Regions from separate parts of the Klebsiella sp. R445 genome, predicted to be linked through region 1. Evidence: riboswitches for the same ligand, from Rfam matches in the RefSeq annotation. Region 1 holds a riboswitch; each other region holds the start of a gene.
What was found. A riboswitch is a leader RNA that binds a small molecule or an ion and turns the genes downstream of it on or off. The one in region 1 is predicted to bind thiamine pyrophosphate.
Positions count from the first base shown of each region.

Region 2: it holds a riboswitch for thiamine pyrophosphate, as region 1 does, so the genes downstream of both, thiB (type 2 periplasmic-binding domain-containing protein) here and thiC (phosphomethylpyrimidine synthase ThiC) in region 1, are expected to answer to the same signal.
Region 3: it holds a riboswitch for thiamine pyrophosphate, as region 1 does, so the genes downstream of both, ACMYSN_RS02430 (TenA family protein) here and thiC (phosphomethylpyrimidine synthase ThiC) in region 1, are expected to answer to the same signal.

Region 1 is NZ_CP180446.1:2,900,160-2,909,807, forward strand. It holds gene purH (bifunctional phosphoribosylaminoimidazolecarboxamide formyltransferase/inosine monophosphate cyclohydrolase) at 1-346, shown strand, start outside; gene purD (phosphoribosylamine--glycine ligase) at 362-1,651, shown strand; gene ACMYSN_RS13555 (DUF1481 domain-containing protein) at 1,833-2,525, opposite strand; gene hupA (nucleoid-associated protein HU-alpha) at 2,538-2,810, opposite strand; gene ACMYSN_RS13565 (YjaG family protein) at 2,997-3,587, opposite strand; gene nfi (endonuclease V) at 3,630-4,301, opposite strand; gene hemE (uroporphyrinogen decarboxylase) at 4,311-5,375, opposite strand; gene nudC (NAD(+) diphosphatase) at 5,415-6,188, opposite strand; gene rsd (sigma D regulator) at 6,282-6,779, shown strand; TPP riboswitch at 6,833-6,985, shown strand; gene thiC (phosphomethylpyrimidine synthase ThiC) at 7,072-8,979, shown strand; gene thiE (thiamine phosphate synthase) at 8,979-9,614, shown strand; gene ACMYSN_RS13600 (HesA/MoeB/ThiF family protein) at 9,607-9,648, shown strand, end outside.
Region 2 is NZ_CP180446.1:2,366,151-2,375,798, reverse strand. It holds gene araA (L-arabinose isomerase) at 1-32, opposite strand, end outside; gene araB (ribulokinase) at 43-1,752, opposite strand; gene araC (arabinose operon transcriptional regulator AraC) at 2,090-2,935, shown strand; gene ACMYSN_RS11050 (DedA family protein) at 3,064-3,828, shown strand; gene thiQ (thiamine ABC transporter ATP-binding protein ThiQ) at 3,815-4,516, opposite strand; gene thiP (thiamine/thiamine pyrophosphate ABC transporter permease ThiP) at 4,500-6,110, opposite strand; gene thiB (type 2 periplasmic-binding domain-containing protein) at 6,086-7,069, opposite strand; TPP riboswitch at 7,101-7,283, opposite strand; gene sgrR (HTH-type transcriptional regulator SgrR) at 7,321-8,976, opposite strand; gene sgrT (glucose uptake inhibitor SgrT) at 9,064-9,240, shown strand; gene ACMYSN_RS11020 (sugar efflux transporter) at 9,405-9,648, shown strand, end outside.
Region 3 is NZ_CP180446.1:511,478-521,125, reverse strand. It holds gene ACMYSN_RS02455 (pyridoxal phosphate-dependent decarboxylase family protein) at 1-197, opposite strand, end outside; gene ACMYSN_RS02450 (aspartate aminotransferase family protein) at 207-1,592, opposite strand; gene ACMYSN_RS02445 (type 2 periplasmic-binding domain-containing protein) at 1,899-2,834, opposite strand; gene ACMYSN_RS02440 (ABC transporter permease) at 2,862-3,602, opposite strand; gene ACMYSN_RS02435 (ABC transporter ATP-binding protein) at 3,599-4,327, opposite strand; gene ACMYSN_RS02430 (TenA family protein) at 4,324-5,019, opposite strand; TPP riboswitch at 5,085-5,186, opposite strand; gene ACMYSN_RS02425 (BamA/TamA family outer membrane protein) at 5,483-6,610, shown strand; gene ACMYSN_RS02420 (hypothetical protein) at 6,627-7,586, shown strand; gene ACMYSN_RS02415 (DUF4056 domain-containing protein) at 7,639-8,745, shown strand; gene ACMYSN_RS02410 (GGDEF domain-containing protein) at 8,962-9,648, shown strand, end outside.

The DNA of each region.
Region 1 (9,648 bases):
TGATGCGCTGTTCTGCTGGAAAGTGGCAAAGTTCGTGAAATCCAACGCCATTGTGTATGCCAAAGAGAACATGACCATCGGCATTGGCGCGGGCCAGATGAGCCGCGTCTACTCCGCTAAAATTGCTGGCATTAAAGCCGGTGACGAAGGTCTGGAAGTCAAAGGCTCAGCGATGGCCTCCGATGCCTTCTTCCCGTTCCGTGATGGTATCGATGCGGCTGCCGCGGTGGGCGTCACCTGCGTGATTCAACCAGGCGGCTCCATTCGCGACGAAGAAGTCATTGCCGCTGCCGACGAACACGGCATCGCGATGATCTTCACCGACATGCGCCACTTCCGCCATTAATTCACGGAGCAGAACATGAAAGTATTAGTGATTGGTAACGGCGGGCGCGAGCACGCGCTGGGATGGAAAGCCGCACAGTCTCCTTTGGTGGACACCGTGTACGTCGCGCCGGGTAACGCCGGTACCGCGCTGGAACCTGCGCTGCAGAACGTGAATATCGGCGTGACCGATATTCCGGCATTGCTGAGCTTTGCCCAGCGCGAAAAGATCGACCTGACCATCGTCGGCCCGGAAGCGCCGCTGGTGATTGGCGTGGTCGATGCCTTCCGTGCGGCTGGCCTGAAAATCTTCGGACCGACCGAAGGCGCCGCCCAGTTGGAAGGCTCTAAAGCGTTCACCAAAGATTTCCTCGCACGGCATAACATCCCGACCGCGGAATATCAGAATTTCACCGACGTCGAGCCTGCGCTGGCCTACCTGCGCGAGAAAGGCGCACCGATCGTCATCAAAGCGGACGGTCTGGCTGCCGGTAAAGGCGTTATCGTCGCGATGACGCTCAAAGAAGCGGAAGACGCAGTTCAGGATATGCTGGCCGGTAACGCCTTCGGCGACGCGGGCCACCGTATCGTGATCGAAGAGTTTCTTGATGGTGAAGAAGCCAGCTTTATCGTCATGGTCGACGGCGAGCACGTCCTGCCGATGGCCACCAGCCAGGACCACAAGCGCGTAGGCAACGGCGATACCGGCCCGAACACCGGCGGTATGGGCGCCTACTCACCGGCCCCGGTCGTGACGGATGACGTTCATCAGCGCACGATGGATCGTATTATCTGGCCAACGGTCAAAGGTATGGCGGCGGAAGGCAATACCTATACCGGTTTCCTCTACGCCGGTCTGATGATCGACAAGCAGGGTAATCCTAAGGTTATCGAGTTCAACTGCCGCTTCGGCGATCCGGAAACGCAGCCGATCATGCTGCGCATGAAATCCGATCTGGTGGATCTGTGTCTTGCTGCCTGCGATGGCAAACTGGACGAGAAAACCTCCGAATGGGATGAGCGTGCCTCACTGGGCGTGGTGGTTGCTGCCGGCGGTTACCCGGGTAACTACGGCACCGGCGACGAGATCTTTGGCCTGCCGCAGAGCGATGCGGCAGACGGCAAAGTGTTCCATGCCGGTACCAGGCTGACCGACGACCAGCGTGTTGTCACCCAGGGTGGTCGCGTCCTGTGCGTAACGGCGCTGGGTGATACCGTTGCCCAGGCACAAAAGCGTGCTTATGAGCTCCTCACCGGCATTCATTGGGACGGCAGCTTCAGCCGCGACGATATCGGCTGGCGCGCAATCGCCCGCGAGCAGCACTAACGCCTGAGCGGCACCTCAATATCGCCTTATCGACGGGCGGCTTCAGTATTGAAGTCGCCCGTTTTTTTATCATCAACGGACGCGGAAGCCCGGCATCGTGCCGTGGGTTAGGCATAAGGTGCGTCGGGAAAGACAGAGAGAGGAACTGAGAAGGTAAAACTGGCATGCGTTCTGACGGGCGTCAGAAGGTTTTTTCCTGCGGTTGCCAGGTACAGAAGTCTTCGTTGGCCACCAGCAGCAGCTGAGCACCATCCGAGGCTTCGAGCCACGCTACGCTCACGTCGACAGAAGAATGGCTCTGGCGACGTTCAATAAAGGCCAGTGCCCGCGCGTCCAGCTCCGGCTTCACGGTTTGCCCTTCGCAGGTCGTTACCGTCCGGTTGGCATGCCAACGCCCCTGACGCAGGACAACACGCCCCTGGCGTAGTGCATCGCTGGTCTGGCGAATCTGTGTCGCCCGATAGCGGTAAAGCGCAACCTGATCGCTGGAGAGCTGCTGTTTTTGCCCATCCACTTCACGCTGCATAAAGCTCAGCTCGCCCTGGTCATCAAAGCGGGCGCGGATATGTTCCGAGGGTTTGCCGTAAACGTTGAGTTCGATCAGCCTGAGTTTGTCACCCTGCCAGCGGTATTCGCTGGTTGAGGTATTGCCGTGACGCCACGGACTGAAGGCGGCAAGAAGATGCACTTCGCCGTTGGAATCCAGACGCCAGATACGCATCGCGCCCTGGTTGTCCGCATAGCCACTGGCGGTAAAAGGCGGCAAAGAAGAATGACTACTACAGGCAGTGAGCAGCAGTGTACCCACCAGCACCGCGACACGGCGCCAGATAGACAAAAGGGGCGGTAAGGCCCCTTCGTTAAAACTGTACACTGCCACGCGGTCTTACTTGACTGCGTCTTTCAGAGCTTTACCAGAAACAAACGCCGGCACGTTAGCAGCGGCAATTTTGATTTCGTTACCGGTCTGCGGGTTGCGGCCAGTACGCTCAGCGCGGTGGTTCACTTTGAAGGTACCGAAACCAACCAGTTGGACAGCATCACCTTCTTTCAGAGACTCAGTAATTGCAGCCAGGGTAGATTCCAGGGCAGCTTTTGCCTGTGCTTTGGACAGGTCAGCTTTGTCCGCAATTACATCAATCAGTTGAGTCTTGTTCATAAGTTATCCTTACAATGTGTTTATCGCTTGCTAAGCACCGAGTGCGACGGAAATGCCTGAAAAGCACTCTCCTGCATACACGCACCGATAGCCACTTTTTTTCGCCCTCCAAATGTAGACCAGACGGGGGGCGGAATGGAAGCCTTCAGACGCGACAATTCAGGCGGTAAATCACGTTTTCTGGTCTCACTGCTTAAAATTTATACCAATATTGCTCTCACCGGCCTCGCGGAGGTCTGCGCGCAGTCCTTTGATCAGTTCAATGTCGCGCTCTTCGCACTCGGCCAGCAGACGGAAAATCTCCCACTGAATATCCCATTCCTGCTCTACCGCTGGGTTTTCTTTGAGCTCTTCATCGGTCATTTCGCGACCAGCCTGGGTCATTTCCAGCATTGCCACTGTCGTGATGGAACTCTTACTGACCTCAATCGCGTGCTCAAGCGTTTCTCCGCTCAGGCGCGAGTGAATCAGTTCGCTTAATGCGACACAGGCATCGATGGCAGGATAAACACCATACAGATCGTAATCGTCGGCTGCCGGAATGGCTTCCTCCAGCTTTTCGAGCTGGCTGTCAAAATTCACCTTCGCATCTTTGACCGTCAGGGTTTCCCAAATCAGATCGAGAATACGGCGATACAGCTGACCATCGGCAAACTCAGTTTGCTGGCAGAACATGGCGTAATTAGGGTACATGCGCTCGCACAGACAAGCCATAAAGGTGACGTGCTGCCAGCTTTCAAGCTTCTCCAGACGCAGATGAATCGGGTTTTGTAACATGATGAATTCTCGAAGTCAGAAATTAGCCGCAGTGTACCTGAATCAGCCGTGATTTGCTTGCCAACGCACAAACGCCGGACGCCGTGAAGCAACCGCATCCGCCCAGCGCGTTGGCTCTGGCAGACGGTAGCCCTGCATACAACGCTGAACCCATGTCAACGCGCTATCGAGGGAGACGCGATGGCCGGTGCTGATAAAGAGTGGATTACAGCGCACTTTACTGCGCCAGACCCACGCCAGTTGTTCACTTTTGTCCATCAACGGCGCCAGCGCCCCCACCTCGTCGTCGGGCAACGTAAACTGCCCACACAAACGCTTTTTCGCCACGCCAATGGTCGGCACATCCACCAGCAGGCCAAAATGACTGGCGACGCCCAGCCGCCGTGGATGGGAAATGCCGTGACCGTCGACAAATAACAGACCCGGCTTTTGTGACAACTGTTGCCACGCCGCCAGCAGCGCGGGGGTTTCACGAAAGGAGAGAAAACCGGGGATGTACGGCATGGTGGTCGCCACCCGCGCCACCTGATATTCCACCAGTTCCAGCGATGGGTAGGCGAGCAGCACCATGGCCGCCCGCGTCACTGCGCCGTCTTGCTCAAAACCGACGTCCGCGCCACCGATCAGCCCGCAAGCATCCGGATCCCAGCGATCCTCACGGATAACCGAGCCGGCCAGCGTCTGCTGGCTGGCACGAAGAGACGTCAGATCCATCGCCATACCTTAGCGGTGATATTGCGCCGAGAGTCGGTGCACTGCCTCGACAAACACGCCGGCATGCTCAGGATCCACATCCTGATGAATACCGTGCCCAAGGTTGAAGACGTGACCTTCGCCCTGACCAAAGCCAGCAAGAATCGACCCGACTTCTTCTTCAATACGGCCCGCAGGCGCGTAGAGCATAGAAGGGTCCATATTGCCCTGCAGAGCCACTTTATGGCCGACCCGACGCCGGGCATCGGCAATATCGGTCGTCCAGTCGAGGCCCAGCGCATCGCAGCCGGTCTCCGCCATCGCTTCCAGCCACTGCCCGCCACCTTTAGTGAACAGCGTGACCGGTACGCGGCGGCCTTCATGTTCACGCAGCAGACCATCCACGATTTTGTGCATGTAGTAGAGCGAGAACTGCTGATAATCACGACCGGTCAGCACCCCGCCCCAGGTATCGAAAATCATCACCGACTGCGCGCCGGCTTTAATCTGGGCATTCAGATACAGCGTGACGCTTTTTGCCAGCTTATCGAGCAAGGCATGCAGCGCCTGCGGATCGGCATACATCATTTTTTTGATCACGGTGAAGGCTTTGCTGCTTCCGCCTTCCACCATATAGGTCGCCAGCGTCCACGGGCTACCGGAGAAGCCAATCAGCGGAACATCGCCGTTGAGCGCGCGACGAATGGTACGCACGGCATTCATCACGTAGCCGAGTTCATCTTCCGGATCGGGTACCGGCAGTTTATCGACATCGGCTTTGCAGGTGATGGTCGAGGTGAAACGTGGACCTTCGCCGGTTTCGAAGTACAGCCCAAGCCCCATCGCATCCGGGATGGTCAGGATGTCCGAGAAGAGGATCGCCGCATCCAGCGCGTAGCGACGCAGTGGCTGCAGCGTGACTTCACAGGCAAGTTCGGCGTTTTTACATAGCGACATAAAGTCGCCCGCTTGCGTGCGAGTGGCCTTGTACTCCGGCAAATAGCGGCCAGCCTGGCGCATCATCCACACAGGGGTCACGTCCACAGGCTGGCGTAGCAGCGCTCGCAGGTAACGATCGTTTTTTAGTTCGGTCATGTTATTCATCCTGATCCCATTTTACGCCAGTGTAACACGTCACTCCGCCTCTGCCCGACACAGTGCCACGGTATCTTCTATCAGCCGGCGCGCCACGGTACCCGGCGGCGGCAACAGCGGTAAATCGTCGTAACGATACCAGCCTGCCTGCAGCAGCTCTTTTTTATCGATCACAATGTCGCCGCTATCATACTCCGCCATAAACGCGGTCATCAGCGACTGGGGGAACGGCCACGGCTGGGAGGTCACATAGCGCAGGTTTTTCACCTTCAGGCCGCACTCTTCCATCACTTCGCGGGCCACTGCCTGTTCCAGGGTCTCCCCCACTTCGACAAACCCGGCCAGCACCGTGTGTACGCCGTTACGATGGCGGGTATGCTGCGCCAGCAGGATCGTATCGTCCCGACGGATCGCCACGATCATGCACGGGGCAATTTGCGGGTAGTAGCGCTCGCGGCAGTGGCCGCACAGCATCGCCCACTCGGTTTTGCTCGGGTGCATCGGGTGGCCGCAGTAGCCGCAGAATTTATGCGAGCGATAAAACTCGCTTAGCTGGATGCCGCGCCCCGCCAGCTGAAACAGCCCCGGGTCGCTATCCAGCACCTGGCGTAACGATCCCATATCCTGCCGACGATCCTGGCGCACCATCCACACCGCATCACCTTGCCATTCTCCGATATGCAGCGCGTGCTGACCGACAAGATTGAAATTTACCGCTTCGCCATGTGGTAATTCCCCGCCGGGTAACCATAATTTTTGTTCGTGACTGACGATCCACCAGCCGCGATCTAATTTTTCAATAATACGATCCATATCTATTGCACTACCTTCGTTTTACTGGCACTTTTAACATTATATTTACATTTTGGTGAGCAACGTTATTTTCTTAAACTTGCGGAGTCAACCATGTTAAACCAGCTGGAAAACCTAACGGAACGTGTTGGAGGCAGTAATAAACTGGTCGATCGCTGGCTACATGTACGTAAGCATTTGCTCGTGGCTTACTACAAGCTGGTTGGCCTGAAGCCCGGCAAAGAATCCTTTATGCGACTGAACGAAAAGGCGCTGGATAATTTTTGCCAAAGCCTGGTGGATTATCTCTCCTCCGGCCATTTTAATATTTATGAACGTATTCTTGGCGAAATGGAAGGCAATACGCCACTTTTGGCTGCCACCAAACTCTATCCGCAGCTGGAAGCCAACACTCAGCTGATTATGGATTGCTACGACTCCTGCCTCGAAAACGCCATCGACCACGATAACTATCTCGAATTTCAGCAGGCGCTGTCCGATATCGGCGAAGCGCTGGAAGCGCGATTCGCGCTGGAAGACAAGCTGATCGTACTGGCGATATCGCATAACCTGAAAGACAACATCAGCGACAATATCGCGCCGACGGCTTGAGTTGTGCGCTGTTAACGAGTAGTTTACATACGTTCCCCCTCGCTGGAGGGGGATGTATCTTGTCGGAGTGCCCATTTTCCACAACAGCATTCGTGATGCCTCAAGGCAGCACGAAGGATGAAGCGGAAAAGGCTGAGACCGTTAATTCGGGATCCGCGGAACCTGATCAGGCTAATACCTGCGAAGGGAACAAGAGTAAACTGTCCTATGCGACCGTCCCTCCAGGACCGATCGCCTCTGTTACTCCATCCGTCGTCTGACAAGCCATGTCCTTTTTCATCTGGAATGCGCTATGTCTGCAACAAAGTCTGAACCAAAACTCACCCGTCGGGAACAGCGCGAACGCGCCCAGCATTTTATCCATACCCTGGAAGGGACCGCCTTTCCCCGCTCCCAACGCATCTACATTCAGGGCCAGCAGGCGGAGATCCGCGTGCCGATGCGGGAAATCCAGCTCAGTCCCACCTTGATTGGCGGTGATAAAGCCCAGCCGCAGTACGAACAAAACGAAGCGATCCCGGTGTACGACACCTCCGGCCCTTATGGCGACCCCGACGTGGCGATCGATGTGCGCCAGGGACTGTCAACGCTGCGCCAGCCATGGATTGATGCACGCGATGACAGCGAACCGCTGCAGGAACGCAGCTCGCAGTATACCAAAGCGCGCCTCGCCGATGACGATCTTGATACGCTGCGCTTTCGTGGCCAGCTGACGCCACGGCGCGCGAAGCCTGGCAAATGCGTCACCCAGCTCCACTATGCCCGTCAGGGGATCGTGACGCCTGAAATGGCGTTCATCGCCATCCGCGAAAACATGGGCCGGGAGCGTATTCGCGGGGAGGTATTGCGCCACCAGCATCCGGGGGAAAGTTTCGGCGCCCGGCTACCGGACAATATCACCGCAGAATTCGTCCGCGATGAGGTCGCTGCCGGGCGGGCCATCATTCCTGCCAACATCAACCACCCGGAATCTGAGCCGATGATTATCGGCCGCAACTTTCTGGTGAAGGTCAACGCCAACATCGGCAACTCGGCGGTCACCTCCTCCATCGAAGAAGAGGTAGAAAAGCTGGTATGGTCGACGCGCTGGGGCGCCGATACGGTGATGGATTTGTCCACCGGACGGTATATCCACGAAACCCGCGAATGGATCCTGCGTAACAGCCCGGTCCCCATCGGCACCGTGCCGATTTACCAGGCGCTGGAGAAGGTTAACGGGATCGCCGAGAACCTCACCTGGGAAGCTTTTCGCGACACCTTGCTGGAGCAGGCAGAACAGGGCGTCGACTATTTCACCATCCATGCCGGCGTCCTGCTGCGCTACGTGCCGATGACAGCCAGACGCCTGACCGGTATTGTCTCCCGTGGCGGCTCTATCATGGCCAAGTGGTGCCTCTCGCATCATCAGGAAAACTTCCTCTACGAGCGTTTCCGCGAAATCTGTGAGATTTGCGCCGCCTATGATGTCTCCCTCTCCCTCGGCGACGGCCTGCGCCCCGGCTCGATTCAGGACGCCAACGATGAAGCGCAGTTTGCCGAGCTGCACACACTGGGCGAGCTGACCAAAATCGCCTGGGAGTACGATGTGCAGGTGATGATTGAAGGCCCGGGCCATGTGCCGATGCAGATGATCCGCCGCAATATGGCCGAGGAACTCGAGCACTGCCACGAAGCGCCGTTCTACACGTTGGGGCCGCTGACCACCGATATCGCCCCGGGCTATGACCATTTCACCTCCGGCATCGGCGCGGCAATGATCGGCTGGTTTGGCTGCGCGATGCTCTGCTACGTCACGCCGAAAGAACACCTCGGCCTGCCGAATAAAGAAGATGTGAAACAGGGGCTGATCACCTACAAAATTGCGGCCCATGCGGCGGATCTGGCGAAAGGCCATCCCGGCGCACAGATCCGTGATAACGCCATGTCCAAAGCCCGTTTTGAATTCCGCTGGGAAGACCAGTTCAACCTCGCCCTCGATCCATTCACCGCCCGTGCTTATCACGACGAAACGCTACCGCAGGAATCCGGCAAAGTCGCCCATTTCTGCTCCATGTGCGGGCCCAAATTCTGTTCAATGAAAATCACCCAGGAAGTACGGGACTATGCCGCCCGCCAGAATATCGAAAGCGGAATGGCTGATAAGTCGCAGGACTTCCGCGCTCGCGGCGGTGAGATCTATTTACGTAAGGAGCAAGCCTGATGTATCAACCCGATTTTCCGTCCGTCCCGTTCCGTTTAGGCCTCTACCCGGTCGTCGATAGCGTGGTCTGGATCGAACGCCTGCTGCACGCAGGTGTACGTACCATTCAGCTGCGCATCAAAGATAAGCGCGATAGCGAGGTAGAAGCCGATGTCATCGCCGCGATCGCGCTCGGGCGTCAATACCACGCCCGGCTGTTTATCAACGACTACTGGCAGTTGGCGGTTAAACATCAGGCCTATGGCGTGCATTTAGGGCAGGAGGACCTGGAGACGACTGACCTGAACGCCATTCGTCATGCCGGCCTGCGCCTCGGCGTGTCGACCCATGACGATATGGAAATCGACGTTGCGCTGGCGGCACGTCCTTCCTATATCGCCCTGGGTCACGTCTTCCCCACGCAAACCAAGCAGATGCCTTCCGCTCCGCAGGGTCTGGAACAGCTCGCCCGCCATATCCAGCGGCTGGCCGATTACCCGACGGTCGCGATCGGCGGTATTAGCCTGGCGCGCGCGCCACAGGTACTGGAAACCGGCGTCGGCAGCATCGCGGTGGTCAGCGCCATTACCCAGGCGGCGGACTGGCAACAGGCCACCGCGCAGCTGCTGGACATGGCGGGAGCAGGCGATGAATGACAGCGATTTTATGCGCTACAGCCGCCAGCTGATG
Region 2 (9,648 bases), 530 kb from region 1:
AACCATACTTCGTAGTTATCAAAAATTGTCATTGTCGTGTCCTTAATGGGTGAGGGCTGCCTGAGAATGCGGGGCTTTTTCCGCCTTCACAGCCGAAGGGAGATACTGTTGTTCGGCGCTGACCGACCACTGCTGGTAGCGCTGATAAAGTTGTTCAAAGCGTTGTGCCTGCTGAGGGCGCGGCTGCAGGGTGCTTTCGACCTGGCTTGCCATATGGTGTTGGGCTGTCGGGATATCCTCATACACCCCCGCGGCAACGGCGGCGAAGATTGCCGCGCCGAGCGCGCAGCACTGATCGGAAGCGACGATCTGCAGCGGGCGGTTGAGCACGTCGCAGCAGGCCTGCATGATCACCTGGTTTTTGCGGGCGATGCCGCCCAGCGCCATCACGTTGTTGACCGGGATGCCCTGCTCGGTGAAGCACTCCATAATGGCGCGCGCCCCGAAGGCGGTGGCCGCCACCAGACCGCCAAACAAGGCTGGTGCATCGGTGGCGAGGTTGAGATCGGTAATCACCCCTTTCAGGCGCTGGTTAGCGTTGGGGGTACGGCGGCCGTTGAACCAGTCGAGAACCACCGGCAGATGTTCGAGGGACGGGTTTTTCGCCCAGGCTTCGGTCAGCGCCGGCAGCAGCTGTTTCTGCTGAGCGCTAATCTGTGCTTTCAGTTCCGGATGTTGTTGCGCTAACTGTTCCAGCGGCCAGCCGAGAATACGGCCAAACCAGGCGTAGATATCCCCGAAGGCAGATTGCCCGGCTTCCATCCCGATAAAATCAGGTACCACGCTGCCATCAACCTGGCCGCAGATCCCTTTTACCGTGCGGTTGCCAACGCTCTGTTTGTCGGCGATCAGGATGTCGCAGGTGGAGGTGCCGATCACTTTGACCAGCGCGTTTGGCTGCGCGCCGGCGCCGACGGCGCCCATGTGGCAGTCAAATGCACCGCCGGAGAGGATCACCGTTTCCGGCAGGCCAAGACGTTCGGCCCATTCAGCGCACAGCGAGCCGACCGGCACATCGGCGGTCCAGGTGTCGCTGAACATCGGCCACGCCAGGTTCTGGTTGATAATCGGATCGAGTTCATCGAAGAAGCTGGCTGGCGGCAGGCCACCCCAGCTCTCATGCCACAGAGATTTGTGCCCGGCGCTGCAGCGGCCGCGACGCAGATCCTGCGGACGGGTGGTGCCGGAAAGCAGGGCCGGAACCCAGTCGCACAGCTCTACCCACGACACCGCGGCCTGCGCGACGGCGCTGTCCTGACGGGTTACGTGGAGTATTTTTGCCCAGAACCATTCGCTGGAGTAGATCCCGCCGATATAGCGGGAGTAATCCTCTTTGCCCGGCTGGTGACACAGGCGAGTAATGGCTTCAGCCTCTTCAACCGAGGTGTGGTCTTTCCACAGCACGAACATGGCGTTCGGGTTATCGGCAAACTCTTCGCGCAGCGCCAGTACCTGACCGTCAGCATCGATCGGTGCCGGTGTGGAACCGGTGCTGTCGACGCCGATGCCAACCACGCTGGCACGCTGTTCGGCGCTTAATAACGCCAGCACACTTTTCAGTGCGGATTCCATCGACTCAATGTAGTCGCGCGGATGATGGCGGAACTGGTTATTCGGGCCGTCGCAGAACAGACCCTCCTGCCAGCGCGGGTACCATTCTACGCTGGTAGCGAGTTCGGCGCCGGTGGCACATTCCACCGCCAGGGCGCGTACTGAATCACTACCAAAATCGAGGCCAATCGCAATTGCCATGCTGTTACTCCATGCAGAAAACCATTAATGGTGAAACAGTAGATATTCATGGCCAAAACCGTCAGGCCGTATTCGCTAATCTTATGGACTATTTTGCTATAGCATCGCAAAGTGTGACGCCGTGCAAATATTCAATGTGGACTTTCCTGCCGTCCATATAGACACACCTGTTACCCGGTGAAAGTGCTTTAAATGTGCGCTATCATCGGTTTTTGCTGTGAGGTGGCGGGTTTTGCTCTAAATTTCAACCGCCGTCCCAGTACGGAGCAACGGGTTAGCAGTACAATGTTGAATATGGACAATTGGTTTCCATGTGATATCCAGGAGAGCCGATCTTATGGCTGAAACACAAAACGATCCGCTATTGCCGGGCTACTCTTTCAACGCCCATCTGGTGACGGGGCTAACGCCGATTGATGCCGATGGCTATCTGGATTTCTTTATCGATCGCCCGTTGGGAATGAAGGGCTATATCCTCAACCTGACCATTCGCGGTGAAGGGGTGATCAACAATCACGACCAGCAGTTTGTCTGCCGGCCAGGGGATATTCTGCTGTTTCCGCCGGGGGAGATTCATCATTACGGGCGCCATCCTGACGCCCGGGAGTGGTATCACCAGTGGGTCTACTTTCGCCCACGCGCCTACTGGCATGAATGGCTGAACTGGCCGACGATCTTCGCTCATACCGGTTTTTTCCGTCCCGATGAGCCGTGGCAGACGCGTTTTTGCGAGCTGTTTGGTCAAATTGTTGAGGCGGGGCAAGGGGCCGGACGTTATTCGGAGCTGCTGGCGATCAATCTGCTGGAGCAGCTGTTGCTGCGGCGCATGGAGGCCATCAACGAGTCGCTGCATCCGCCGCTGGACAACCGCGTGCGCGATGCCTGCCAGTACATCAGCGATCATCTGGCAGACAGCCATTTCGACATCGCCAGCGTTGCCCAACACGTTTGTCTGTCGCCTTCGCGGCTGTCGCACCTGTTCCGCCAGCAGCTGGGCATCAGCGTGCTGGGGTGGCGGGAAGATCAGCGCATCAGCCAGGCGAAGCTGCTGCTCAGCACCACCCGTATGCCGATCGCCACGGTGGGGCGCAATGTCGGTTTCGAAGATCAGCTCTATTTCTCGCGGGTGTTTAAAAAATGTACCGGCGCCAGTCCGAGTGAATTCCGCGCGGGGTGTGAATAAAACGTAAATAAAATGAAATGTTGCGCCGGAAAATTGTCACAACCAGTAAACTATTTGGACAATTGATGGCTTGACGAATGCACGACGGCTCTGGAAAATCCGTGCTTCGTTTTGAAACCGGGCACATTATGCAAGCATTGCTGGAACATTTTATCACCCAATCCACGGTCTATTCCTTGATAGCCGTGATGCTGGTCGCCTTTCTGGAGTCGTTGGCGCTGGTGGGGCTGATATTGCCGGGAACGGTGATGATGGCCGGTCTTGGGGCGCTCATCGGTAGCGGTGAAGTCAACTTCTGGCAGGCATGGCTGGCGGGGATAGTCGGCTGTTTGCTCGGTGACTGGATCTCCTTCTGGCTCGGCTGGCGGTTTAAGAAACCGCTGCACCGCTGGTCGTTTATGAAGAAAAACAAAGCGCTGCTGGATAAAACCGAGCACGCGCTACATCAGCACAGCATGGTAACCATTCTGATCGGCCGCTTCGTCGGCCCGACGCGACCGCTGGTACCAATGGTTGCCGGCATGCTCGACCTCCCGGTCATGAAGTTTATCCCGCCGAATATTATTGGCTGTCTGCTCTGGCCGCCGCTGTACTTTATGCCGGGGATTCTGGCCGGTGCGGCGATTGATATTCCTGCAGATGAACACAGCGCCAGCTTCAAGTGGTTGTTGCTGCTGGCCGCGCTACTGGCGTGGCTGGCGGGCTGGCTGTGCTGGCGGCTATGGCGGAGCGCGAAAACGCGCGATCGTCTGACGCGCTTCCTGCCTCGCCCGCGCTTGCTTTGGCTGACTCCCCTGACGGTGGTACTGGCCGGCGTGGCGTTAACCGTAGTGATTCGCCATCCGCTGATGCCGGTCTACCTCGATATTCTGCACAAGGTTATCGCGCGCTGATCCCTAACAGGTGAGAGGCGCTGCTGTTCCCGCGAAGTAAGGTGTCGGTGTCGCCGTCCCAGGCGATACGCCCGTCAGCTACCACCAGCGATCGTGGGGCGATGCGCGCGGCGTCCTCGACGCTGTGCGACACCATCAGCAGGGTTAACTGCTGCTGCTGGCACACGTCGCTGACCAGCGCCAGCATCTCCTGACGCAGCGCCGGGTCTAGGGCGGAAAACGGCTCATCCAGCAACAACACCGGCTGTTCCCGAACCAGACAGCGTGCCAGCGCGGCGCGCTGACGCTGGCCGCCGGAGAGTTCCCCTGGCAGTCTGTCCAGCAGTGCATCAATCCCCATTTGTCCGGCGATGGCCTGCAGGCTGGCAGTCTGCACGGCGGTGAGCTTCAGTCCCGGATGCATTCCGAGGCCAATATTCTGGCGGACGGTGAGATGGTGAAAGAGATTGTTTTCCTGGAATAACATCGACACCGGGCGCCGGGCCGGCGGCGTATCGGTATGCGGCTGGCCGTCGATGAGGATCGTGCCGCTTGCCGGTGGCAAAAAGCCAGCGATCAGATTCAACAGCGTACTTTTCCCCGCGCCGCTGGGGCCGAGCACGGCGATGCGTTCACCTCGCTCAACGGAGAGCGTGAACCGCATCGGCAGATGCTGGTAGAGCCAGGTTACATCATTCAGTTTTAACATCACGCCCCGGAAGTTTCTCAATCACAGTAAAGAGGACAAAGCACAGCACCAGCAGCAGCAGGGCGGTCACCGCGCCATCCTGGCTGCGATAGGCGCCAATCTGCTGGTACAGATAGAACGGCAGCGTGCGGAAAGTGTCGTTCCCGAACAGCGCGACGGCGCCAAAATCGCCGATCGACAGCACGCAGGCAAAGGCCAGCGCCTGGGCCAGCGGGCGTTTTAAGGCGCGCAGTTCGACCACCCGCAGGCGGGTGAAACAACTCATGCCGAGAGAGTGGCACAGCTGGCCGTAGCGTACGGCGATATCGCGCATCGGGTTTTCCAGCACCTTCAGGGCGTAGGGAATGGCCATCAGCGCGTTGGTACAGATCACGATTCCGTCAGCGGATTCAGGCAGACCGATACTGTTGTTGAGCAGTAAAAAGAAGCCGGTTGCCAGCACGATGCCCGGCATGGCGAGGATCAGCATGCCGCTAAGCTCCAGCGTTTGCCCCGCCAGCGACTGGTTACGCAGACGCAGTTCACGACTGCTCCACAGCAGCATCATCGTCAGAATAACGCTGAGCACTCCGGCGCACAGCGCGATGCGCAGCGAGGTCCAGAATGCCTGCCACAACGCCGGGCGGGCCAGCACGCTGAACAGGTTGCTATTCAGGCCATCGACGACAACCGCCAGCAGCGGGGGAAGCAGTAGCAGGAGCGCGATAGCAATTAACACCGCGTCACTGAGGCGGCTGTGCAGGCGATCGTCCGGATCGCGCCAGCCATGAACATGGCTCACGCCGATGGCGACTGCTTTGCTCAAGCGCTGGGCAAGCAGTACCAGCCCGAGGCAGCAGATCATCTGGATCAGCGCCAGCATCGCGGCGCGGGCCGGATCGTAATCAAAGCTCAGCGCCTGGTAGATCGCCAGCTCAATGGTGGTGGCCCGCGGGCCGCCGCCGAGGGACAGCACGGTGGCGAAACTGGCGAAGCACAGCATAAAAATCAGCGCCGCAACGGGCGGAATTTGCCGCCGGAGCCACGGCCATTCCACCAGGCGGAAAAAGTGATAGCCGCGCATTCCCAACTGGGCGGCTATCTGGCGCTGCTCTCCGGGGATATTCTCCAGCGCCTGCAACAGCAGGCGGGTGGCCATCGGCATATTGAAGAAGACGTGCGCCAGAAGAATGCCCTGTAACCCGTAGGGTGAGAAATCCCACTGCCAGCCGACGACGTTAAACAGCGCCGCCAACCAGCCCTGACGACCGTACACGCTAAGAATACCGAAGACCGCCACCAGTACCGGCAGAATCAGCGTCATTGCGCACAGGCGCAGCAACAGCGTTCGACCGGGAAAACGTCGGCGGTAGAGCGCGCGGGCGAGAAACACCGCCGGCACGACGGAGAGGAGCGCCGAGAGAAACGCCTGCCAGAAGGAGAAGCGGATAACGTGCCACAGGTAGCTATCGTTCAATACCGAAGACCAGGCGGCCTCCGGCGCGCTGCTCCAGAGCGCCAGAAACGCCGACAGCGCCACGACGACCAGCAATGCGCTGGCCGTCAGGCCCGGTACCAGCCAGCTAAGACTTAGTGGCTGACGGCGCGTTGCCATGCATTAATCCAGTTCTGACGTTCTGCGGCGACCTGCTGCGGGGTAAATTGCAGGGTGGTTTGCGGTTTTTGCAGGGCGTCAAAGCCTGCGGGTAGCGCAACCTGGGTAACCGGATACATCCAGTTGCCGGTAGGGATCGCGTTCTGGAAGGCCGGTGACACCATAAACTTGAGGAATTTTTCAGCCAGTTCGGGTTGTTTGCTGGCGGCGGTGCGCGCGGCGACTTCAACCTGCAGATAGTGACCTTCGGTAAAACCGGCGGCCGCGTACTGGTCTTTTTTCTCTTCGATAATGTGATAGGCCGGCGAGGTGGTATAGCTGAGCACCAGGTCGCTTTCCCCTTTCAGGAACAGACCGTAGGCCTCGCTCCAGCCTTTGGTGACGGTGACCGTTTTCGCTGCCAGTTTCTGCCAGGCTTCCGGGGCCTTATCGCCATAGACTTTCTGCATCCACAGCAGCAGCCCCAGGCCCGGCGTACTGGTCCGCGGATCTTCATAGATCACCCGCCATTTCCGATCGCTTTCAACCAGCTCTTTCAGGCTTTTAGGCGGGTTCTGGAGCTTGTTTTTATCGTAGACGAATGCGAAGTAGCCATAATCGAACGGCACGAAGGTGTCGTTATCCCAGCCGCCAGGCACGGTGACCGCGCTGACCGGCACCTGGCTTTTGGCGAACAATTTGCTCTGCGCCGCCGCTTCCAGCAGATTGTTATCCAGCCCGAGCACTACATCGGCTTTGCTGTTTTTGCCCTCCATCCGCAGACGGTTAAGCAACGACACGCCATCTTCCAGCGCCACGAACTTCAGCTCGCAGTTGCAGTCGGCTTCAAACGCCTTTTTCACCACCGGGCCAGGGCCCCAGTCGGCGGAAAAAGAGTCATAGGTATAAACGGTAAGGACAGGCTTCGCCAGCGTGGGCGCGGCGACCAGTACCAGCAGCGGGAGTAATTTTTTCAACACTTTGCACCTCATAAAAAAGGGTGGCAAAGGATTTTGAGTCGGCCCCAAATCCCTTCGCCGGCGTTATCCGGATCAGGTTCGACGGGTATTTTCTCAGCCTATACACTTCATCGAGCGCGCTGCCTCTGCGTTAGCTAGCCTGTTCAGTGGCTTGCCGCTTTTGAGGTAGTCCGAACGATCGCGTGTATGTTTAATAGCACCCCGTTGAGAACGGCGAATAGTGTAATGATTTTGTTAGTTGACTGAAAGCATTACGGCTCCGGCGGGGCAAACCATGCGGATTTGAAATCAAACCAGCCGAGGGTGTTCATGCGCACGCCGCGCATGCTGCGCTGGCCCTGGATCATCAGCCAGTGGTGGATCAGCGGAACGACGGTTTGATTGGCCAGCAACTGCTGGCTCCAGGTGGCCGGGTTTAATTCGCCGGCGTGCCAGCGCCGGGTTTCCTGCTCCCAGTCGATGGGGATGCAGTGGCGAATCAGCGGGACTTCGTACAGCAAGGCAAAGAGTGAAAAATCGATCGGCAGGGTAAAGTTGGCGCTGTTCAGCCAGATATCGCTGACCACCTCGCCGCGGTGCCACTCCTCGTACTCCAGCTCCTGAATCTCAAGTTTTACCTGATGCTCCGCCAGCAGCTCCGCCATGATCCCGCCCATCACCCGGTGTTCGACGTGATCGCGATAATAGGTCAGAGTGACGGATTCCAACCCCGCCGGTTTTTCACAGGCGTGGCTGCGGGCGTGGTGCCAGCGGGGCAGCAGGCCGTAGGCCGGGAACCAGTTACCCTGGTAATGTTCACCGGCATGGTAGAGCAGCGTGGCGGGCTGGAACAGGTAGCTGAGCCACTGACGTACCGCGCTGTTGTCGCCAAGCGGGCTGCGGGCATCAAACAGCAGGTAGTAACACCCTTCTTCAAGGCGGCTCTCCACCGCCTTTTCACTTTGGGTGGTGCCCTGCAGCGTTAAGCCGCCGTTGGGTTCTTCGCTAATTTCCGGCAGCACCCAGACGTTGACTTCATCGATCAGCGCCCGGTAGCCAAAATAGTCATCGAAGGCGTGGATCTTCAGCTGGTTTTGATTGTTGCGTACCACCGCGTAAGGCCCGGTGCCGACCGGCATACTGGCGAAATTGTCCATCGATTGCCATTCCCGCGGCAGAACCACCGCCGAAACCTGGCCCAACAGCCACGGTAGCCAGCGGTCCGGTTGCGTCAGGTGAATGTCCAGAGTCCAGGCGGTGGGGGAGACAATACGTTCGATATGCGCATACAGCGGCAGGGTGTTGCTGCGCTGTAAGGAGGCAATCACATCCTCCATCTCCAGCTCTCTGCCGTGGTGAAAATGAATGCCGGGGCGGAGAAAGAACCGCCAGTGGGTCGGCGAAATCTGCTGCCAGTGGTGGGCAATATCGGCTTCCAGTTCCCCGTTTTCCTCATTTACCCGGGTCAGCGCGCTGAAGATCTGCCGGGCTATATGGTTTTCTGAGCGGCGCAGCGCGCTGCCGGGGAGCAGGTTTTTCATCGGCCGGTAGTAGAGCACCCTGAGAATATGCCGCCCCTGACGAAAGCTGCGGCCAAGATGCGACACCAGCATCTGGCGCACGGCGGCTTTATCACCCACCAGTTGAACCAGCTGATCGATCCGATCCTGCTCCAGCAGATCTTCTGCCCGCTGCTGCTGCAATGCCAGACCGGTATAGAGGAAGGTCAGCCTGGAACGTTTACCGCGCCCGGCTTCCGCCTCCCAGGTTAGCCAGCCGCGGGCTTCCATCATGTTCAGCAGCGTGCGCATATGGCGGCGAGAACAGCACAGCATCTCCGCCAGTTCGTTAAGCGTCGTCTCCTGCGATTGGCCTTCGCAGCACTGCCAGAGGCGGATGAACTGTTGTTGCAAACGAGCAGAAGACATAAAAGGGGAACTCCTGATGAAAAGTCAGCAATTTATTAATCCCTATATTAGGCCAATAATCCACTTCGATGAAGCGAGGAGGTGAATATGATGGGGTCTACCGCGAAACAGTTCTACCAACGCTACTTTTCTGCGACGCAGGATGCGTCATGGCTGGCCCGCTTGATGGCAGGGAGACAGCAGAAGATTCTTGGCGAGCTGATGCAGTGGGGAGTTACGTCACAGACCTCTGATCATGGCCTTGCCGATATCATGTGTGACTGAGTATTGGTGTATACCTGTCCGCTTTCAAACTCAGGTCACGTGACTGAAGCCAAAACGTTTTGGTCGCCTGTCTGTCACTTGAAATAGATAGAGTATAAAATCACCTGCCAGCAGATTGCTTCTGCTGGCTTTTTTCGTTTCTTCGCGTGCTTTAAGGACATGACATGCTGTGGTTAATGACGATGGGACGGCGGCTGAACGGCGTCTACGCGGCTTTTATGCTGGTCGCGTTTATGATGGGCATTGCGGGCGCGCTTCAGGCTCCCACCCTTAGCCTGTTCCTCAGCCGCGAAGTGGGCGCACAACCTTTTTGGGTTGGCCTGTTTTATACCGTTAACGCCATTGCGGGAATTGCGGTAAGCCTGGCGCTGGCAAAACGATCTGACAGCCAGGGCGATCGACGTCGGC
Region 3 (9,648 bases), 2.4 Mb from region 1:
TGGTTACCCAGACCCTGCTCGGTGAACTCAAGAGTAATGCGCTCGCGTAGTTCGGCGACGCTTTTCCCTTGGTACATCTCAGGCTGCTGCAGCCACTGCGCGACGGCCTGGCTGGTCTGGTTGATAACCTGCTGGTAGGCCTCAATACTTTGCGGCGAACCGGCAAGGATCGGATTCAATTTGGACATTGCGGTCATTCGCTCCATTCAGACCGGTTTTACACCGGCGGCCAGCATGGCCTGTTCAAATTTGTCGAGGAAAATCCCGAGCTCAGCATCGCTGATCAGCAGGGACGGCAGCAGGCGCAGTACGCAGCCACCGCGACCGCCGCGCTCAAGGATCAGGCCCGCTTCGAAGCATTTCTTCTGCAGCAGGGCAGACAGCGCGCCGTCAGCCGGGTAGCAACCCATGTGATCCTGTGCGTCGTTCGGGTTAACGATCTCAATACCGATCATCAGGCCCAGACCGCGAATGTGGCCCATCACCGGGTAGCGTTTTTGCATCTCGGCCAGTTTGCCTTTCAGCCACTCGCCCTGTGCCGCAACTTTGCCAGCAATGTTGTTATCTTTCAGGTGACGCAGGGTGGTCAGGCCGGTTGCCATCGCCAGCTGGTTGCCGCGGAAGGTGCCGGTGTGGTGACCTGGTTCCCAGGCATCAAACTGTTTCTTGATACCCAGAACGGCCAGCGGCAGACCGCCGCCGACGGCTTTTGACATCACAATAATGTCCGGCTCGATGCCGGCGTGTTCGAAGGCAAACAGTTTACCGGTACGGGCAAAGCCAGCCTGAACTTCGTCGATGATCAGCAGAATGCCGTGTTCCTGAGTCACTTTACGGATGCGCTGCAGCCACTCGACCGGAGCCGGGTTTACGCCGCCTTCACCCTGAACGGCTTCAAGGATCACCGCCGCCGGTTTACGCACGCCGCTTTCCACGTCGTTAATCAGGTTTTCGAAGTAGTAGGTCAGGGCTTTGACGCCAGCCTCACCGCCGATACCCAGCGGGCAGCGGTACTGGTGCGGATACGGCATAAACTGCACTTCCGGCATCATGCCGTTAACGGCTTCTTTCGGTGACAGGTTACCGGTCACCGACAGCGCACCGTGGGTCATCCCGTGATAGCCGCCGGAGAAGCTGATAACGGAAGAACGACCGGTGTATTTTTTCGCCAGCTTCAGGGCCGCTTCCACGGCGTCAGCGCCGGACGGGCCGGTGAACTGCAGGCAATATTCTTTCCCTTCGCCAGGCAGCAAAGAGAGCAGGTATTCGGAGAAGCGATCTTTTAACGGGGTGGTCAGATCGAGAGTATGTAACGGCAAGCCGCTGGTAATGACACTTTGGATGCTTTGCAGCACATCAGGGTGGTTGTGGCCAAGGGCCAGGGTCCCAGCACCGGCAAGACAATCCAGGTACTGTTTGTTATCCGCATCGGTTAACCACACACCTTCCGCTTTAGCAATCGCCAGCGGCAGCTTACGTGGGTAACTCCTGACGTTCGATTCGAATTCAGCCTGACGGGCCAAAAAGGTTTCGTTGTTAGCGTCCAATAAATCTGCACTTAAAGTATCAATACGGACTTTATCCGTCATCATATCACTCCCACAACCAGCGCTACGGTTGAGTTCTGGTTGAATAATTGGTTTAAGAAAATGAATCGCCATTCATAAAGCGCGCACAATATATGGCTTTTTAAATCTGCATTCAACGTTTTATTTATTGAGGTATTTTTACGTTAATTTTACATTGCCAAAATCAATGATAACCACCTGATTTTCATGGTTTATTTTTAACGCATTAACAGCAATAAAAGTGTAATTTCTGGTAAGTAAATCAGCGGTTGGTAATTACCGCTTCGCTGGGTTTGCTGACGGAAAAAGTTCCGTCAGCGGTAGGGTTACTCACTGCAGTTCAACCGCATAATTGCTCAAAGGTGTGATTTTTTTGAGCAACTTGTTGTTATATAAAAACTGTTCGTAAGCTTCATAGCGCGACTTATCCAGCGCCGCCGGATGATCGGCAAACAGCGGCACCGTTTGTATCCAGGCCTGCTTGTTCAGTTCGGTGTTGAGCTCCGGGTGGGCGGCGGCAAAGGTCTGCCAGGTCTCCTGCGGATGGGCGCGCAGATAGCTCACACCCTGTTGTAGCGCCACGAGGAACTTTTTGATTTTCGCCGCGTGCAGCTGGTCGCGATTGGCGACAATCACCAGTTCGTCATAGGCCGGGACGCCGAAATCTTCGACGTTCATCACCTGCGGCGCTTTGCCCTGCAGTTTCAGCTCCAGCGCTTCTATATTACGGTAGCCGCCAATCACCGCATCAACCTGGCCCGCCAGCAGGGCGCTGGTCAGCTGGAAGTTAACATTGATCAGGCTGATACTTTTCGGGTCGATATGGGCGTTCTGCGCCATGGTCGCCAGCGTCGCCTGCTCGATACCGCTCACCGAATACCCGACCTTTTTGCCCTTCAGGTCGGCCGGGGTTTTGATGCTTTTATCGAGGGCGATCACCGTGTTTAACGGCGAGTCAATCAGCGTGCCGACCCGGACCAGCGGCAGCCCTTCATCGGCGAAGAAGTGCACCTGCGGCTGATAGGTTATCGCCAGGTCCGCCTGGCCTGCGGCCACCAGACGCGGCGGCAGCGCCGGATCGGACGGCGGAACGATCTTGACGTCCAGCCCCTGGGCTTTGAACGCGCCAATCTGCTCTGCCACCATAATCGGGGCGTGGTCCGGGTTGATGTACCAGTCCAGCACCAGCGTCAGCTTTTCGTTAGCGACGGCCTGCCCGCTGAGCAGGGCGCTGAAGGTCAATCCGGCGAACATCGATTTTTTCATGGCTATTCCTTGTTTCCGTGTCGGTCATTATTCCGGCGACCAGTTAATCAGCCGGTGTAAAAAGGCATCTACCGCCAGCCACAGCAGGACCGTCAGCAGCACTAAAATAAACAGGGCGGCAAAACAGACGTCGGTCTGCATGCGCGCATTGGCGTTGAGCATCACGTAGCCGAGGCCTTCCGCCGACCCGACCCATTCACCGATGATCGCGCCGATTGGCGCGACGGCGGCGGCCATCCGCAGACCAGAGCCGAGCGCCGGTAGCGCCGCCATCAGGCGTACGTGACGCAGCTGCGCGCCGAAAGAAGCGCCCATGGTGCGGGCCAGATCGAGATAGTCGTGATTGACCCGCCGCAGGCCATCAAAAAATGCCGAGGTCACAGGGAAGAAGATCACCAGCACCGCCATCATGACTTTGGCGCTCATCCCGAAGCCAAACCACAGCACCAGCAGGGGGGCGAGGGCGAACACCGGAATAGCCTGGCTGGTCAGCACCAGCGGCATCAGCCAGCGCTGCAGCCGTGGCGAGACGATCATACACAGGGCCAGCACCACCCCGAGCAGCACGCCAAGCGCCAGACCGCTGAGGATCTCGCTGAGGGTGACCAGGGTGTGCCAGCTCAGCCAGCTGCGATTAACCCACAGGGCTTCGGCCACCGCCGCCGGTGACGGCAGCAGGAACGCCGGGATACCGCTGCGGCTTGCCAGCCACCACAGCAGCAGCAGGCCACAGAACACCACGCCGCCGCGAAACAGTTTGCCGCTCATCCATTGGCCCTCATCAGCTGTTGCAGCAGTTCGGCCTGGCTGGTCAGCAACAGCGGATCGTCCGGCGCACGGGGCGGGACTCCCGCCAGATGGTGTGAATCGTCCATGCCGCCCGCCGCGAGCGAGAGCACCAGCAGCCGATGGCTCAGCCGGCAGGCTTCCATCGGATCGTGCGTAATCAGCACTACGGTGCGATCAACCAGCAGCTCCGCCGCCAGCGTCTGGATGCGCGTGCGGGTAATGGTATCCAGCGCGGAAAAGGGTTCATCCATCAGCACCAGCGGGCGGTCTTCGTATAAGGTGCGTGCCAGCGCCGCCCGCTGACGCATGCCGCCGGAGAGCGCGGCGGGACGATCGTCGGCGCAGTGGCTGAGCCCAACCTGTTCTAACAGGCGGTTCACGCGCGGCGTGTCGGTGCGCTCTCCGCGTAGCCTGGCCCCTAACGCGACGTTCTCACGCACGCTCAACCAGGGATACAACAGATCTTTTTGCCCCATCCACGCCAGACGGTGGCCGAGCGGCTCGCCGTCGCTGGCGTAAACCCGCCCGTGAGTTGGCGAGGCCAGTCCGGCGATAATCCGCAGCAGGCTGGTTTTACCCACGCCGCTGGCCCCCAGCAACGAGGTCCACTGCCCGCCAGGAAGATCGAACGACAGATTGGCGAAAATCATCCGCGAGCCAAACTGCAGGCTCAGCTCCCGGACATGAAGGGTCGGGGCTGTCACGCCGTAGCCTCCGTGGCGGCATTCAGCCCCATTTGCCAGAAGTTTGCTTCCAGCCGCGTTGCGGTGGCGAAGATTTCACTGAGATCCGCGAAGCGCGATTCGGCGCCGCGCTGTTGCCACAGGGTTTCCAGCAGACCAATGGCGGCAGTGACGCCCTCGAGATAGCCGGCGTCGCCGTAGTTGCGGATCCACGATGCGTAGGGGTTATCGGTAAAGCGGGTTTCCGGGTCGTGCAGCAACCCGAGGCCAATCTCCGCGTAGCCGGCGACGCAGGGCATCAGCGCCACCAGCAGATCCAGCGTATCGCCGGAATGGCCAATATCCAGCACGTAGCGGGTGTAGTTCACCGTTTCAGGGGCTTCGCGCTCGGCAGCCATCAGCGCTTCGTCCAACCCCCAGCCGGCGCAATAGCCGACATGCAGCGGCAGTTCGCCCAAAATAGCGTTCAGTGAGGCGGACGCGGCGCGCATCTCCGGCAGGGTGCGCAGTTTGCTGACCAGCAGGGCATAGCTGCGGGCAAAGTGGATCAGGAACAGATAGTCCTGGGTAAGATAGCGGCGGAAGGCCGGTTCGGGCAGGGAGCCGTCAGCAAGCTGGCGAACAAAAGGGTGGGCGACGTAGTGCGTCCAGTCGTCTCCTGCCTGCTGGCGCAGACGACCATAAATACCCTGGGTGAAGAGGGGAAGAATCACAGGACCTCCTGAGTAAGGGGAGATCCGGGCGTGCGGAAGTATGAACAGGCAATGGCGGTAGCGTGGCAAAATTGCCGACCCGTCCCTTCGCTGGCATGACCCAGATCAGGTTCAAAGGGTTCGGCTTACGCCATCTCAGCCCTCACGGGACACCCCTCGGTTGCGCCATGTTATACGGCATTCACTTTTTGATTACAATCCCCTGGTTCATCGCTGAAAAGCGACAGAATAAGTGACAACGTCACACCTTCTGGCAACGGCAATCCGCCTCGCTCGTTGCATATTCACGTTAACTTTTGTTAGCAATTTGTGTGCTAAATCTCCTTATTTTGTCCAAAATTAAAGAAAACCTGTTACCGAAAATTGGTAGTTCAGGGCGCCATAGGATATATTTTTGCTATCTGAAACCCATTATTCTTCAGTTACCTGGGTGTTCAGAATCCATCTTATCCCCGGAGAGTGCATGAAGTTTCCGCTTTCAACCTTACTGCTAGCGCTTATCGGGCCGCTTTCTACTTCTGCTACAGCGAGCAGTCTGTTTGATCCTGAAGATGGCATGGTGGACATGAGCCACTACCTGCAGGACAACCAGTACGGATTTCTTCCGGTGCCGATGGTCATTACCGAGCCGGCGGTGGGCTACGGCGGCGGTCTGTTTGGTCTCTTTTTGCACGGTAAAGGCACCCACAAAGGGGATAATTTTATTCCCCCACCGATGACCGCTTTTGGCGGCGGCGCGACGCAGAACGGCACCTGGTTTGTCGGCGGCGGCCATCGCCATACCTGGAATGACGACCACATTCGTTACCTGGTGATGATGGGCTACGCCAATATCAAACTCGATATCTACGGCGACGGCTTAAGTCATTTTGATCAAAACAAGGCCATTCACTCACAAACCAAAGGCTATGGTGGGTTACAGAAACTGCTGTTCCGCGTTGGCGATTCGCCGGTGTTTGTCGGGGCTTCTCAGGTGTACGCGAAAACCGATATTTCAGCCGAAAACCCGGTGGTCAATCGGGTCTGGCAGCAGGTATTTGGTCAGGAGAGCACGTCGTCGGCTTTAGGGATGGTGGCTGAATATGACACGACGGATAATTTTTTCTATCCTAAGAAAGGGTTATCGGTGCAGGGAGAGTACCGGTTCTACCGCTCATTGTTAGGCGGCGATTATCACTACAACCAGTTCTCTTTAGACGGGAAATACTTTTTTCCGCTGAGCCGCACGTTAACGCTCGCCGTCGCCGGTAACTACCAGTCATTAACCCATCACGATAATCGCCTGACGCCAATGGCGCGTCCTTATATCGAATTACGCGGCATCTCTCGTTACCGCTATCAGGGCGATTACGTGACGACCGCACAAACCCAGCTTGCCTGGGAGTTTACGCCGCGCTGGATCCTGCAAGGATTTGTTGGCGTTGGCAGCGCTGCCGATGAGGCGCATGCATTGTGGGACCAGACAGAAGTGGCGTGGGGGACAGGTTTTCGTTACCTGATAGCGCGCCAGTATGGATTACATACGGGGATAGATATCGCCTTCAGCGAGCATGAACAGGCGGTCTATTTTAATGTAGGTTCCGGACTTTAAGGTCAGATAAAAGAAAATGCGATGGACTAAAACCGTAATTACGTTGTTGTTAACGTCGGGTACCGCCTGGGGGGCCACCACTGCCGACAGTACCGGCAGCAGTAACGACAGCTATTTCCCTATCTGGGGTGATGAAGCAAGAGCGCGTGGATATTCCATTCCGCTGCCGTTCGGGGTCAATTTAAGTTACATGAACATTCGCCAGGATATCCTGGTCGACAGTATCTCTTTTTCCGGTCTGGCGCTTGGCAACCACGCCATACCCAGCGATATGTTTGCCATTGACGCCGGTCATACGCGGCAGAAAAGCAAAACTGAAAACCTGCGTCTGGATATGTGGGTGTTTCCTTTTCTTAATGTCTACGGCATCGTCGGCCACACTCGTGGCTCCTCGTTGTCAAAAGTCTCCGTTGACGCCGACCCGTCAAAATACCGCGGTCTGGACCGGGTGATTGCCGGGTCGGTGCATCGTTTGTATGAAAGCGGCCAGCTGCAAAATATCGACTTCGCGCTGGATTTTAAAGGGACCACCTGGGGCACCGGCTTTACCCTCGCCGGGGGCTATGGCAACTGGTTTGGTCTGGTGGATACCAACTATACCCGCACCGATTTCGATATCCTCGACGGTAAAATCTCCGCCACTACCGTGTCACCGCGGGTCGGCTACCGCTTTAATCTGCAGGGCATTGCCGGGCCGTCGAACTTAAGCATCTGGGTGGGCAGCATGTACCAGAACGTGCAGCAGGAGTTCAAAGGCAACCTCTCTGATTTGCACATGCCGCCGGAGCTTCAGCCGTTAATCGCCGCCGTCAATAAAGACGATCAGGGCAAGTTCGATGTGAAGCAGCGTCTCTCTTCGCCGTGGAATATGCTGATCGGGGCGCAATATGAAATTACGCAGAATTTTAACGTGTTAACCGAGATTGGCTTTAACGAACGTAACAGTTTCTTTGTCGCCGGAGAGTACCGTTTTTAACATCACAGGCGCTGTTTGTGATGCATAATTTTCTGTCCTGGAGACAATGTTAATGCGCAATGGCTTGTTTGTATTATTGGCGGCCGCTTTTTCGGTCTGTGCCCAGGACCCGGTATTGCCGATCGTTCCCGTTTCTCATGTGACACCGGTGGTCAGTCATCTGACGGCGCCGGAATCGCTGCGTCCGTGCTGTGCTTTTGGTTACGACCTGCATGTCAGGGCTATCGGGGTGCCGATTCCGGTTTATCAGATTGGCAACGTCTTAACCCTCGATACGCTGGGGCGGCATCATTACAACGACAGCGCGTTAGGGGCGGTCAAAAATCTGGTGGGGCTGAGCGAAGAGAAAAATGGCCTGATCTATACCCGGCGCGGTGGGTTTATTGATATTGCCCACGTGCGCGATACGGCAGACAACACCTTTTATCTGTTTAGCCGCATTTTCCCTAATCTGGGGCAAAGCGGGCGGGTGTTCTACAGCGAAGAACTGGGGGTACGGCGAATTCAGCTGAATGCCTTTACGCCGCCGGCTTCTATGCACCAGCGCTATGAAATTGCCGCCTGGCTGGCAGGCTATCTGGCCTATGAGCTGGCGCAGTGGCACGAGATTGCTCAGTGGTATGGTTTCCAGTCGGTACCGGGTTTTTCGGAAGAGATCTCGGCATTTTCACCAGAAGATCTCTATTCGAATCTGCTGGGCGCCAGGCTTGCGATCAACGTTATTCTGCAAGGCCATGTTGACTCCGTCGACGAGTATAATCAGGCCATGGAGAGCGCGCTGAAGCAGGTGCTGGTTAAATTAACGGTGGCGCCACGCAACGAAACCGAAGCGATGTTCCGCAAGCTCGATGGCGACTGGTGGAACAGCAAGCGGCGGGTGCCGGATAAATTCCTGGTGCTTAAACGGAACTATGCGCTGAGCGATACGCGGTTGCCGACGCCGGTGCCGTTCGAAAACGCCATTCCATACCAGCTTACGCTGCCGGTGTCGGTGGATGGCTTTACGCTTGCTCAGCTTGGGCAACTGCAAATTCATCCGGGACATGATATGCGCTCGTTGCCGATGCCCGATGGCTTCTATACCCCGGAGCAGTTCCAGGGGCTGGCCGACCGCGCGCAGAAGGCGGATAAAACCCAGCTTGAACGCATAGAGAAATAATAAAATACGATAAACCGGGTATTTTCCCGGTTTACGTAATGGCATGGCAAAGTTTGTTGTTGTGCCTTGTATTAATGCATAAAAAAAGAACTATACTTCCCCCGTCTTCATCATGTATCGACATTCCCTGAATCCTCCAATTTCCTTTATCCCATGGAGGGGTATTGGCGACAGGTTATTATTTTGATGCGTGGTGCCTGTCAGATGGAGGGCTGCATGTTATTAAAAGAACTAACGATTTTTGATTTATTAAGTACTCCTGTATGGGTAGTTCATCCTTTTAAAGAAACCATCGTCTATGCCAACCCTGCCTCCAGAACGCTCAGTGGGGAGATGTCGCTGGACGAGATGCGCAAAGGTAGCGTCTCGAGCTGCCCGGAGCTCAGCCTGCAGAACTACCTTTACTATTTCAAAAATATTGTTGAAGTATTCGAAGTCTGGACAATAAAAGCGACCGAAGGTCTGATTTCGGTCTATTGTAAAACCACGTTAATTAAATCAGCAGAATATGACACCTTAATTCTGTTTGAAGCCGTGAAGATTCTGCAAAAGAATGAATCGTTAAGCGTTGCGGCCTCTCAACATTACAAGCGACGCAGTAATCGCTTTTTTGCCCGTTTTTTTATGACCAGCTCAGCGCCCATGTTGTTAATCGATCCGGCACAAGATGGCCGAATTATTGATGCGAATATTGCCGCCCTGCGTTTTTATAATTACACCGCCGAGGAGATGCGTACCCGCCATACCTGGCAGATTAACTCGATGGGCCGGGATGTGCTGCCGGTGATGCATAGCGTGGCGAACCTGCCGGGCGGGCATAAGCCGCTCAATTTTACCCATGTGCTCTCCGATGGATCGCTGCGCTACGTTCAGACCTACGCCGGGCCGGTGGTGCTGCACAAC